One region of the Streptomyces sp. NPDC088254 genome, then DNA from elsewhere that is predicted to be linked to it. Evidence: riboswitches for the same ligand, from Rfam matches in the RefSeq annotation. Region 1 holds a riboswitch; each other region holds the start of a gene.
The links. A riboswitch is a leader RNA that binds a small molecule or an ion and turns the genes downstream of it on or off. The one in region 1 is predicted to bind cyclic di-AMP.
Positions count from the first base shown of each region.

Region 1 (3,249 bases):
GGCGGGCGACGCCAAGCCGTGGGCGTTCCCGGCGCCCGAGCGCGGAAACCTCGACAACGGGCTGACCGTCCTGCACTGCCATCGCCCCGGCCAGCAGGTCGTCGCCGTCGAAGTCCTCCTCGACGCGCCCCTGGACGCCGAGCCGGCCGGCCTGGACGGCGTCGCCACGATCATGGCGCGCGCCTTCTCCGAGGGCACCGACAAGCACTCCGCCGAGGAGTTCGCCGCCGAGCTGGAGCGCTGCGGCGCCACCCTCGACGCCCACGCCGACCACCCCGGCGTCCGCGTGAGCCTGGAGGTGCCCGCCTCCCGGCTGGCCAAGGCCCTCGGCCTGGTCGCCGATGCCCTCAGGGCGCCCGCGTTCGCCGACAGCGAGGTCGAGCGCCTCGTCCGCAACCGCCTGGACGAGATCCCGCACGAGCTGGCCAACCCCTCCCGGCGTGCGGCCAAGGAGCTCTCCAAGGAGCTGTTCCCGGCCGACGCGCGCATGTCGCGCCCCCGTCAGGGCACCGCGGAGACGGTCGAGAACATCGACTCCGCGGCCGTGCGCGCCTTCTACGAGAAGCACGTCCGCCCCTCCACGGCCACCGCCGTGATCGTCGGCGACCTCACCGACGTCGACCTGGCGGCGCTCCTCGGCGACACCCTGGGCACGTGGACGGGTTCCGCCGCGCAGCCGCGCCCGGTGCCGCCGGTCACCGCCGACGACAACGGCCGGGTCGTCATCGTGGACCGCCCCGGCGCCGTCCAGACGCAGCTGCTGATCGGCCGTATCGGACCCGACCGGCACGCACGCGTGTGGCCCGCGCAGGTGCTCGGCACGTACTGCCTCGGCGGCACCCTCACCTCCCGTCTGGACCGCGTCCTGCGCGAGGAGAAGGGCTACACCTACGGCGTGCGCGCCTTCGGGCAGGTCCTGCGGTCCGCTCCGGACGGCTCGGGCGCCGCCATGCTCGCGATCAGTGGCTCGGTCGACACCCCGAACACCGGCCCCGCGCTGGACGACCTGTGGAAGGTGCTGCGCACCCTGGCCGAGGGCGGGCTGACCGACGCCGAGCGCGACGTCGCCGTGCAGAACCTCGTCGGCGTGGCGCCGCTGAAGTACGAGACCGCCGCGGCCGTCGCCGCCACGCTCGCCGACCAGGTCGAGCAGCACCTGCCGGACGACTTCCAGGCGACGCTCTATCAGCAGCTCGCCGCCACCGGCACCGTGGAGGCCACCGCGGCCGCCGTGAGCGCCTTCCCGGTGGACCGTCTGGTGACCGTGCTCGTCGGTGACGCGGCGCAGATCAAGGCGCCGGTCGAGGCTCTCGGCATCGGCGAGGTGAAGGTCGTCACGGCCGACTGACCCACCCGCACGCGCGCTTGGAGTCCCGGTGACGTATGTGTCACCGGGACTCCCTGTTGTCCGGATGATGTCCGAATTGCGGGAGTGACTGCCCGTCTGCCCTGTGGGATGCGCTACAAAAGGCGGCTTCTGTTTGGGAATTGACAGCGGCCCCGTCTAGGTTCGTCCGGGCTGTCCGTCGGGCACTGCGCCGCACCCGCGGCACCGGACAGTCATCGCCGAGTCCCCGTACGGCGCGAGCCAGGGGAGCCGGGGACCCAACTGTGAAGTCCCTGGGGTGAATCGGACGCCCGCGCGAGTCGCGAGGGGGTCCGTAGGAGACCTTCCTGCTCCGAACCCGTCAGCTAACCCGGTAGGCGAGAGGGAAGGAAAGGACCGCTCAACTTCATGGCGTTCACCTGCGCCACCGGGAAGCACCGTCGTCCCGGTCGGATGCGGCGCACCTCCGCGCGCGCGGCGAGCATCGCCGCACTGACCACCACGGGCGTCATCGCCACCGTCGCCTCCGGCTCCGCCGTCGCCGCCGAGCCCACGCCCTCCGTCGAGCAGACCGGCCTCGTCCCGGTCGTCAACGTCGGCGACTCCGTCGCCCAGCAGGTCGACGACCAGGCCGCCGCCCAGCAGCAGGCGGCCCAGGAGGCCGCCGAGGTGAAGAAGGCCGCCGTCATGGCAGCCATGAAGGTCAGGGAGGAGCGCGCGGCCAGGGCGCGTGCCGCCCGCGCCGCCGAGCGCAAGCGCCTGAACACCTTCGTCCCGCCGATCAGCGGCTCGTACGTCTCCACGAGCTACAAGTCCGGCGGCTCCCTGTGGTCCTCCGGCAGCCACACCGGCATCGACTTCCACGCCTCCAGCGGCACCACCGTGCACGCCGTCGGGCTCGGCACCGTTGTCGAGGCCGGCTGGGGCGGCGCCTACGGCAACCAGGTCGTGATCCGGATGAGCGACGGCACGTACACCCAGTACGGCCACCTGTCGTCCATCAGCGTCTCGGTGGGCGAGCAGGTCACCCCGGGCCGGCAGATCGGCCTGTCGGGCGCCACCGGCAACGTCACCGGCCCGCACCTGCACTTCGAGGCCCGCACCAGCCCGGAGTACGGCTCGGACATCGACCCCGTCGCCTATCTCCGCAAGCACGGCCTGAACGTCTGACGCCGCACGGCGCACCGAACCCACAGCCCCGGCCCCCGGGGGACGCACGCACCGACAGCGTCCTCCGGGGGCCGGGCTTTTGCCGTTTTCCCCGCTTCATCGCCTCCGCTGTCCAAAAAATATCCATGGATTCCGGCCCGCCATCGGAAATTCCCGCACATTGCAATAGAGTCACGGAACGGACGTCACTCGTCGACGTTTCGCGGGGACAAAGGCGGAGGTCGGTCATGCGTATTCCGGCGCACTCGGTGTGCACGGCCATCCGGGACGACATCGTCGCGGGTGTCTACGAGCGCGGCAGCCGCCTCACCGAGGAACTGCTCGCCCGCCGCTACGGAGTCTCGCGCGTCCCCGTCCGCGAGGCGCTGCGCACGCTGGAGGCGGAGGGCTTCGTCGTCACCCGACGGCATGCGGGCGCGTGCGTGGCGGAACCGACCGAGCAGGAGGCCGCCGACCTGCTCGAGATGCGACTGCTGCTGGAGCCGCTCGGCGCGTCCCGGGCCGCCCAGCGGCGCACCGAGGCGCATCTGAAGGTGCTGCGCGGCCTGGTCCGGCTGGGCCAGGAGCGCGCCAGGCGGGGAGGCAGCGAGGACCTGCGCTCCCTGGGCGGCTGGTTCCACGAGACGCTCGCCCAGGCCTGCGGCAGCCACGCCCTGTCCTCCACGCTGACCGGGCTGCGTCACAAGATCGTCTGGATGTACGCGGTGGAGACGCCGGCCGACCCGGTGGAGTCCTGGGCGGAGCACGGCGCG
Region 1 is NZ_JBIURQ010000007.1:108,619-111,867, forward strand. Features, by position in the region: gene ACIOC0_RS21145 (M16 family metallopeptidase) at 1-1,348, shown strand, start outside; cyclic di-AMP (ydaO/yuaA leader) riboswitch at 1,555-1,722, shown strand; gene ACIOC0_RS21150 (M23 family metallopeptidase) at 1,736-2,497, shown strand; gene ACIOC0_RS21155 (GntR family transcriptional regulator) at 2,725-3,249, shown strand, end outside.

Region 2 (3,249 bases), on a different contig from region 1:
GCGGACGGGCCCGCAGCACCTCCTGCCGGGTCAGCCGCACCTCCACCAGCGTGTCCAGCCGCTCCTCCGGAACTCCCCCCACGGCGGCCCGGGTCACCGCGCGGGCGTACTCCGCCGTCTGGAGCAGGCCCGGGACCACGGTCGTCTCCAGTGTGCGCATCGCGCGGGCCTGGGACTCCAGGCTGATGAAGTCCCGGTAGGTGGGCGGAAGGACACCCCGGTAGGCGTGCCACCAGTGGTCCCTTCCGGCGCCGTCGTCCAGGCCGGCCAACGCGAGCATGACCTCGCGCAGTTGGGGGTCGCCCACGCCGTAGGCGTCGAGGAGTGAGCGCACATCGGCCGGTTTCGCACCGCTGGAGCCGGTCTCGATCCGGCTCACCTTCGACTGGTGCCAGCCCACGAGCCGCGCGGCCTCATCGCTCGTGAGGCCGGCCCCGGTGCGCAACGCCCGCAGTTCCGCGCCCAGTTTCCGGCGGCGCACCGCGGGACCGTGCTGCATGGAGCGCTCCTCACTCCTGGGGGCCGTGCAAATACGCTCTGCCGTAGCAGAGTTCACCGCATCGGGCGACAGATATATGCACTTCTTGGTGGATCGCCGCCCGGGCGTGAGGCGGTGATGGCACTCTGGCGACGAAGCACCAGTCCGGGACCGTACTCGAACCATCCGCACCGTGTCGGACTCCGGTCCCGTGGGAAAGGGACGACGTCGCCATGGCAGACCATCTGGAAGCCTCCCTCACTCTGCCGAGCGACCCCGCTTCGGTGTCCACGGCCCGCGCCTTCGCACTCGACACCCTCGGGGAGTGGGGACTGCCGGCGGACGCGGACGTGTCCGACACCATCCGCCTCATCGTCTCCGAACTGGCCACCAACGCCGTTCAGCACACCTTCGGGCTGTCGCCCACGTTCACGGTGGACCTCGTGCTCGACCGGGACGAGCGCCTGCGCATCGGCGTCACCGACAGCCACCCCCGCTTCCCCAGACGCCTGCCGGCCGCTGTCCAGCAGGACAACGGCCGGGGCATGGTGATCATCCGCTGTCTCACCGCCGAGCACGGCGGCAGACTCCGCGTCCGCCCCACCCGGGAGGGCGGCAAGACGGTGTCGATCGAGCTTCCGTGGGCCCTCCCGGCGGAACCGGTTCCGCCGAGCCCCGCGCCCGCGGCATGACGCGCCGGACAGGCCCTGGCGGCCGGCGGGGGGCCGAAGAGCGGGACTACTTGACCCGGCCGTACCAGACGCTCTTGGTCCAGATCTTCTGGAGCCGCACCACGTCGCCCGTCTTCGGCGAGTGCCAGATCTTGCCGTTCCCGGCATAGATCCCGACGTGGTAGACGTTCGACCCCGAGTGGAAGAACACCAGGTCTCCGGCCTTGCGGCCGGACGCCCCGATGTGGCGCGTCTTGTTGTACTGCTGGGCCGCCGTACGGGGCAGCGTCTTGCCCGCCTTCTTGTACGAGTACATCGTCAGCCCGGAGCAGTCGAACCTGTTCGGGCCGGTGGCACCGTACTTGTACGGGGATCCCTTCTTCGAGGCCGCGACCTGGAGTGCCTTCGACGCCGGCGTGGCGGCCGCGGCGTCGGCGGCGATGCCCGGAACCATGATCGAGCCGCCGACGGCGGCGATGGCGAACGCCGAGGCCGTACCGGCCCGGGCCATGAGCGACGGGACACGATTGAGCGCAGTCATGCGCAACCCTTCGTCAGCCGCCTGTGAAGGATGACCTGTCGGATTCGGGCTGACAAAGTTGCCCGGCCGCTCGCGCGGCTTCACCCCAAGGGCTGCTCGACCCGGCGCCTCCAGTGCGGAGACGACCGTGCCGGCGACCCGTCGTGCTTGGGTCCTCCACTCCTGCCGATGCACTTCTGTCGACCTGTCATCCGAACGGCGGCAGGACTCGGCGTCCGCGCGGATCGCCCCGCCGCTTGTGGCGGGGTCTTGTCGTCAGTCAGGGATCTTGGCCTATCGATGTCCGAAAATCCCAACGGAACCGGGTATTTGTGGGGTTACTCACCACTCACCTGTTCGGGTGAACAAGCTGATGATCGATCAGATGTCCGGCCGCTGTGAGCCTCCGACCAGCACCGGAATCCCTCGCGTCTCCCGCTCGGCGGTCCCGGCGCGCAACCGCAAGGGTCCATAAGGAGCAGCGACAACTCCTCCGAACAGCCGTACGCCATTTGGTCCGTTTCGGCTCCGGGCCGGACGAGGGGCGCGCCGGGCCACCCGTCCGGGTCCGGCGGGCACCCCGTCAGCCGTCCGAGAGCGGCGGCATCGCGACGCGCGCCGCCCTGCGCTCCCCGTCCAGCACGCGCAGCGCCCGCGCGAGCGTCGGCGCGTGCAGTTCGTGCTCGCCCCGCTGGTGCATCAGCGTCAGGGCGTCCCGCAGCGCCACCGCCCGGCCCACGAGCGCCTGGGCCGCGCGCAGCCCACGGTAGGTGTCCCCGTGGCGGGCGGGGTTGATGCGGCCGAGCAGGTCGACCGCCGCCAGGTAACCGTCGATCAGCTCGGCCTCTGCGCGGGTCAGCGCGGGCAGCGGCGGCAGTTCGGGCAGCATCGGCGGCTCACCTCGCGCCCGGGCCGGTCCGGCGGTCCGGCACGATCCCGTCCGCCAGTCCGTACGCCACGGCCTCCCGCGCGTCGAGGATCTGGTCCCGTTCGAGGTCCGCGGCCACCTGCCGCGGGCTGCGCCCGGTGTGCCGTGCGAGCAGCTCCTCCATCAGGGTGCGGGTGCGGATCAGTTCCTCGGCCTGGATCGCCAGGTCGCTGGGCTGCCCCCGCACCGGCTCCGGCAGCGCCGGCTGGCCGAGCACCACCCTGGCCCCCGGCAGCAGGTACCGCTTGCCGGGCGCGCCCGCCGCCAGCAGCACGGCCGCGTGGGCGCCGACCCGGCCGAGGCAGGTGGTCGCCACGTCGCAGCCGACGTACCGGAGCGTGTCGTAGAGGGCCGTCATCGCGCTGAACGAACCGCCGGTGGAATTGAGGTACAGCGAGACGTCGCGATCCGGGTCCCGGTGCTCCAGGTACATGAGCTGGGCCATCACGTCGTTCGCCGCGGTGTCGTCGACCGGCGTCCCCAGCAGGACGATCCGCCCCTCCAGGAGCTTCGAGTAGGGGTCCAGGGTCATGTACCCGGTGCCGGTGCGTTCGGTGAACTCGGGCAGGACGTGGCGGGCGAGCGGTCGGGTCATGGGTGCCCCTCCTTCTGTTCTGTACAGAACGTACAGTATGTACGTGACGTTAGAATG
Region 2 is NZ_JBIURQ010000001.1:162,229-165,477, forward strand. Features, by position in the region: gene ACIOC0_RS00770 (helix-turn-helix domain-containing protein) at 1-499, opposite strand, end outside; gene ACIOC0_RS00775 (ATP-binding protein) at 712-1,170, shown strand; gene ACIOC0_RS00780 (C40 family peptidase) at 1,217-1,690, opposite strand; cyclic di-AMP (ydaO/yuaA leader) riboswitch at 1,694-1,885, opposite strand; gene ACIOC0_RS00785 (hypothetical protein) at 2,253-2,558, opposite strand; gene ACIOC0_RS00790 (ATP-dependent Clp protease proteolytic subunit) at 2,566-3,192, opposite strand.
Region 2: linked by a shared signal. The riboswitch ahead of ACIOC0_RS00780 (C40 family peptidase) and the one ahead of ACIOC0_RS21150 (M23 family metallopeptidase) in region 1 are both predicted to bind cyclic di-AMP.

Region 3 (3,249 bases), on a different contig from region 1:
GGTGTGAAGCTCGCCCTGCTGATCGTGATCCTCGGCCTCGTCTACGTGAAGCGGGACGAGGAGAGCGTGGAGAAGCCGCTGTTCGGGCTGGTCGGCGCGCTGACCGTGGCCAACGTCTTCATCGCGGTGCTCTGGACCTGACGCGGCAGGACAGGGGCCCGGCACACCCGACCGGTGCCCCCGTGCCCCGGCTCAGGCCGGCCGGACCACGCTGTGGATCGCGGACTCCCCGTCGTAGAACACCGACTCCTCGCGCACGTACGTCCCGGGCTTGGGCGCGTGGATCATCATGCCGTTGCCGATGTAGAGACCCACGTGGGTGACGTCGTCGTAGAAGAAGATCAGGTCGCCGGGCCGGGCGTCGGCCACGGAGACCGTCGTGCCGGCGCCGACCTGGTCGTAGGTGGTGCGCGGGAGGGAGACCCCGGCGGCCTTCCAGGCGGCCTTGGTGAGCCCGGAACAGTCGTAGGAATCGGGCCCCGTGGCCCCCCAGACGTACGGCTTGCCGATCTGCGCGCGGGCGTAGGCGAGCGCCTTCGCCGCCTTGGTGCCGTAGGAGGCGTCGGCGGCCGGGGACGAGGATGACGAAGAGGGCGACGAGGGCGCGGACGGCGCGTCCGACCCGGAGGAGCCGGCGCTCCTCTCCCGTTCCGCCGCCCGCTCCGCCGCCTGCTGCCGCGCCAGCTCCGCCGCCTTGCGCGCGGCCTCCTGCTGCTTGCGCTTCTCGATCTCGGCGAGCCGCGCCCTCTCCTGCGAGGTCAGCCGCGACAGCAGCACGCGCGCGTCGCTGAGCTTCTTCTGGACGGTGGCCTTGGCGGTCTTCAGGTCGTTCTGTGAGGCGGTGAGCGTCTGAAGGCTCTGGGACGCCTCCTGCCGCTTCTTCATCGTCGCCGACTGCTCGGTGACGTAGGCGTCGACCGACTCCTTCTGGCGGCTGGTCAGCCGGTCCATCAGCTGCGTCCGGTCGAAGTAGTCCTGCGGGGTGTCCGCGAGCAGGAAGGTCGCGGTGTCGGGCGCGGAGGCGCCGGTGCGGTACTGGGCGGCGGCGAAGGAACCCAGCTCCTCGCGCGCCTCGTTGAGCTTCTCGGTGCGCCGGGCGACGTCGTCGAGGAGGCCGTCCACGCGCGTGCGTTGCTGGGCCGTCCTCTCCTTGGCGGCGTTGTACTTCTCGGTCGCCGACTCCGCCTGCCGGTAGAGGTCGCCGACCTTCTTCTCGACCTCCTCCAGACTCGGCTTGCCGTCGGCGGAAGGCGTGGCCTGAGCCGTCTGCGAGAGCAGCGCCACGGAGGCGAGGGCGGCGGTGGCGAGGGCGGGGGTGCGTATGCCCGCTACGCGCGTGCCCGGGGAGCGTGGCTTGCGGTGCTGCGACGCCAAGGGAGGCGACTCCTTCCGTGCTCCGCCTACCGGGTCAGCTGTCGGGTTCGGGCGGGTGCTTCGGAAGGGTTGCCCTACGGCCGCGCCCTTGCGGGGGGCGGGCGGCCGATTCACCCCAAGGTCTCGGTGGGTCCCCGGCTCCGGCTGCCGCGAGGGCGCGCGCCGGACTCGGCGGAGGCCGCGCGGTCCGGCGGGGTTCGCCGGTGGGGGGGCGTACGGCCTTCCGGGCACGGTAGCCAACTGCTGTGACCCCTGTGAAGGTTGAGGGGTGATATGCCCCGATACATTTCCGTGACTCTCGGTCAGGTCTCTGGCGTTCTGTGACTGATGTGGAGGATAGATGTTCTTTCTCATGTTCTGGGCAGATTGATCCTGCATGTCCATGCCCGCCGGGTGGTGATGTTCCCGGGACGGCGGCGGGTTGTCGGTGCGGCACCCTAGACTCGGAGAGCGATGAGCAGCCTCTTTGACGACAGCTTCCTGGCGGACCTCCAGGCCCCGCGCGGCCACGAGGAGGAGCCCCCGCCTCCGCCCGAGGACGATCACACTCCGGAGTCGGTTCCGGACGATCTGTTCGGCGGGAAGTTCGACGTGCCCCCGGACCGGGACGCCCACTACCGCGACGGCGCCCCCCGCCCGGTCATCGACGCCGCCGCGCTCCTGGAGGGGCTCAACGACAACCAGCGCGCCGCCGTCGTCCACGCCGGCGCGCCGCTGCTCATCGTCGCCGGGGCGGGCTCCGGCAAGACGCGCGTGCTGACCCACCGCATCGCCCACCTTCTCGCCGAGCGGGACGTCCACCCCGGGCAGATCCTCGCGATCACCTTCACCAACAAGGCCGCGGGCGAGATGAAGGAGCGCGTCGAGCAGCTCGTCGGCCCGCGCGCGAACGCGATGTGGGTGATGACGTTCCACAGCGCGTGCGTGCGCATCCTGCGCCGTGAGAGCAAGAAGCTCGGCTTCACCTCGTCGTTCTCGATCTACGACGCCGCCGACTCCAAGCGTCTGATGGCCCTGGTCTGCCGCGACCTGGACCTCGACCCCAAGCGCTACCCGCCCAAGTCCTTCAGCGCCAAGATCAGCAACCTGAAGAACGAGCTGGTCGACGAGGAGGACTTCGCCGCCCAGGCCGCCGACGGCTTCGAGAAGACGCTCGCCCAGGCCTACGCGATGTACCAGTCGCGGCTGCGCGAGGCGAACGCCCTCGACTTCGACGACCTGATCATGACGACGGTCAACCTGCTCCGCGCGTTCCCCGACGTCGCCGAGCACTACCGCCGCCGCTTCCGGCACGTCCTGGTCGACGAGTACCAGGACACCAACCACGCCCAGTACGCCCTGGTCCGCGAGCTGGTCGGCACCCCCGAGCACCCCGTCGACGTGCCGCCGAGCACGTACGACGTGCCGCCGGCCGAGCTGTGCGTCGTGGGCGACGCCGACCAGTCGATCTACGCCTTCCGCGGGGCGACCATCCGCAACATCCTCCAGTTCGAGGAGGACTACCCGGACGCGACGACGATCCTGCTGGAGCAGAACTACCGCTCCACCCAGACGATCCTGTCCGCCGCCAACGCGGTCATCGAGCGCAACGAGTCCCGCCGCCCCAAGAACCTGTGGACCAACGCGGGTGAGGGCGCGCGCATCACCGGCTACGTCGCCGACACCGAGCACGACGAGGCGCAGTTCGTCGCCGACGAGATAGACCGCCTCACCGACGCGGGCGACGCGAAGGCCAAGGACGTCGCCGTCTTCTACCGCACCAACGCGCAGTCCCGTGTCTTCGAAGAGGTCTTCATCCGCGTCGGCCTGCCCTACAAGGTCGTCGGCGGCGTCCGCTTCTACGAGCGCAAGGAGGTCCGGGACGTCCTGGCCTAC
Region 3 is NZ_JBIURQ010000010.1:144,419-147,667, reverse strand. Features, by position in the region: gene ACIOC0_RS27695 (hypothetical protein) at 1-141, shown strand, start outside; gene ACIOC0_RS27690 (NlpC/P60 family protein) at 193-1,374, opposite strand; cyclic di-AMP (ydaO/yuaA leader) riboswitch at 1,383-1,558, opposite strand; gene pcrA (DNA helicase PcrA) at 1,828-3,249, shown strand, end outside.
Region 3: linked by a shared signal. The riboswitch ahead of ACIOC0_RS27690 (NlpC/P60 family protein) and the one ahead of ACIOC0_RS21150 (M23 family metallopeptidase) in region 1 are both predicted to bind cyclic di-AMP.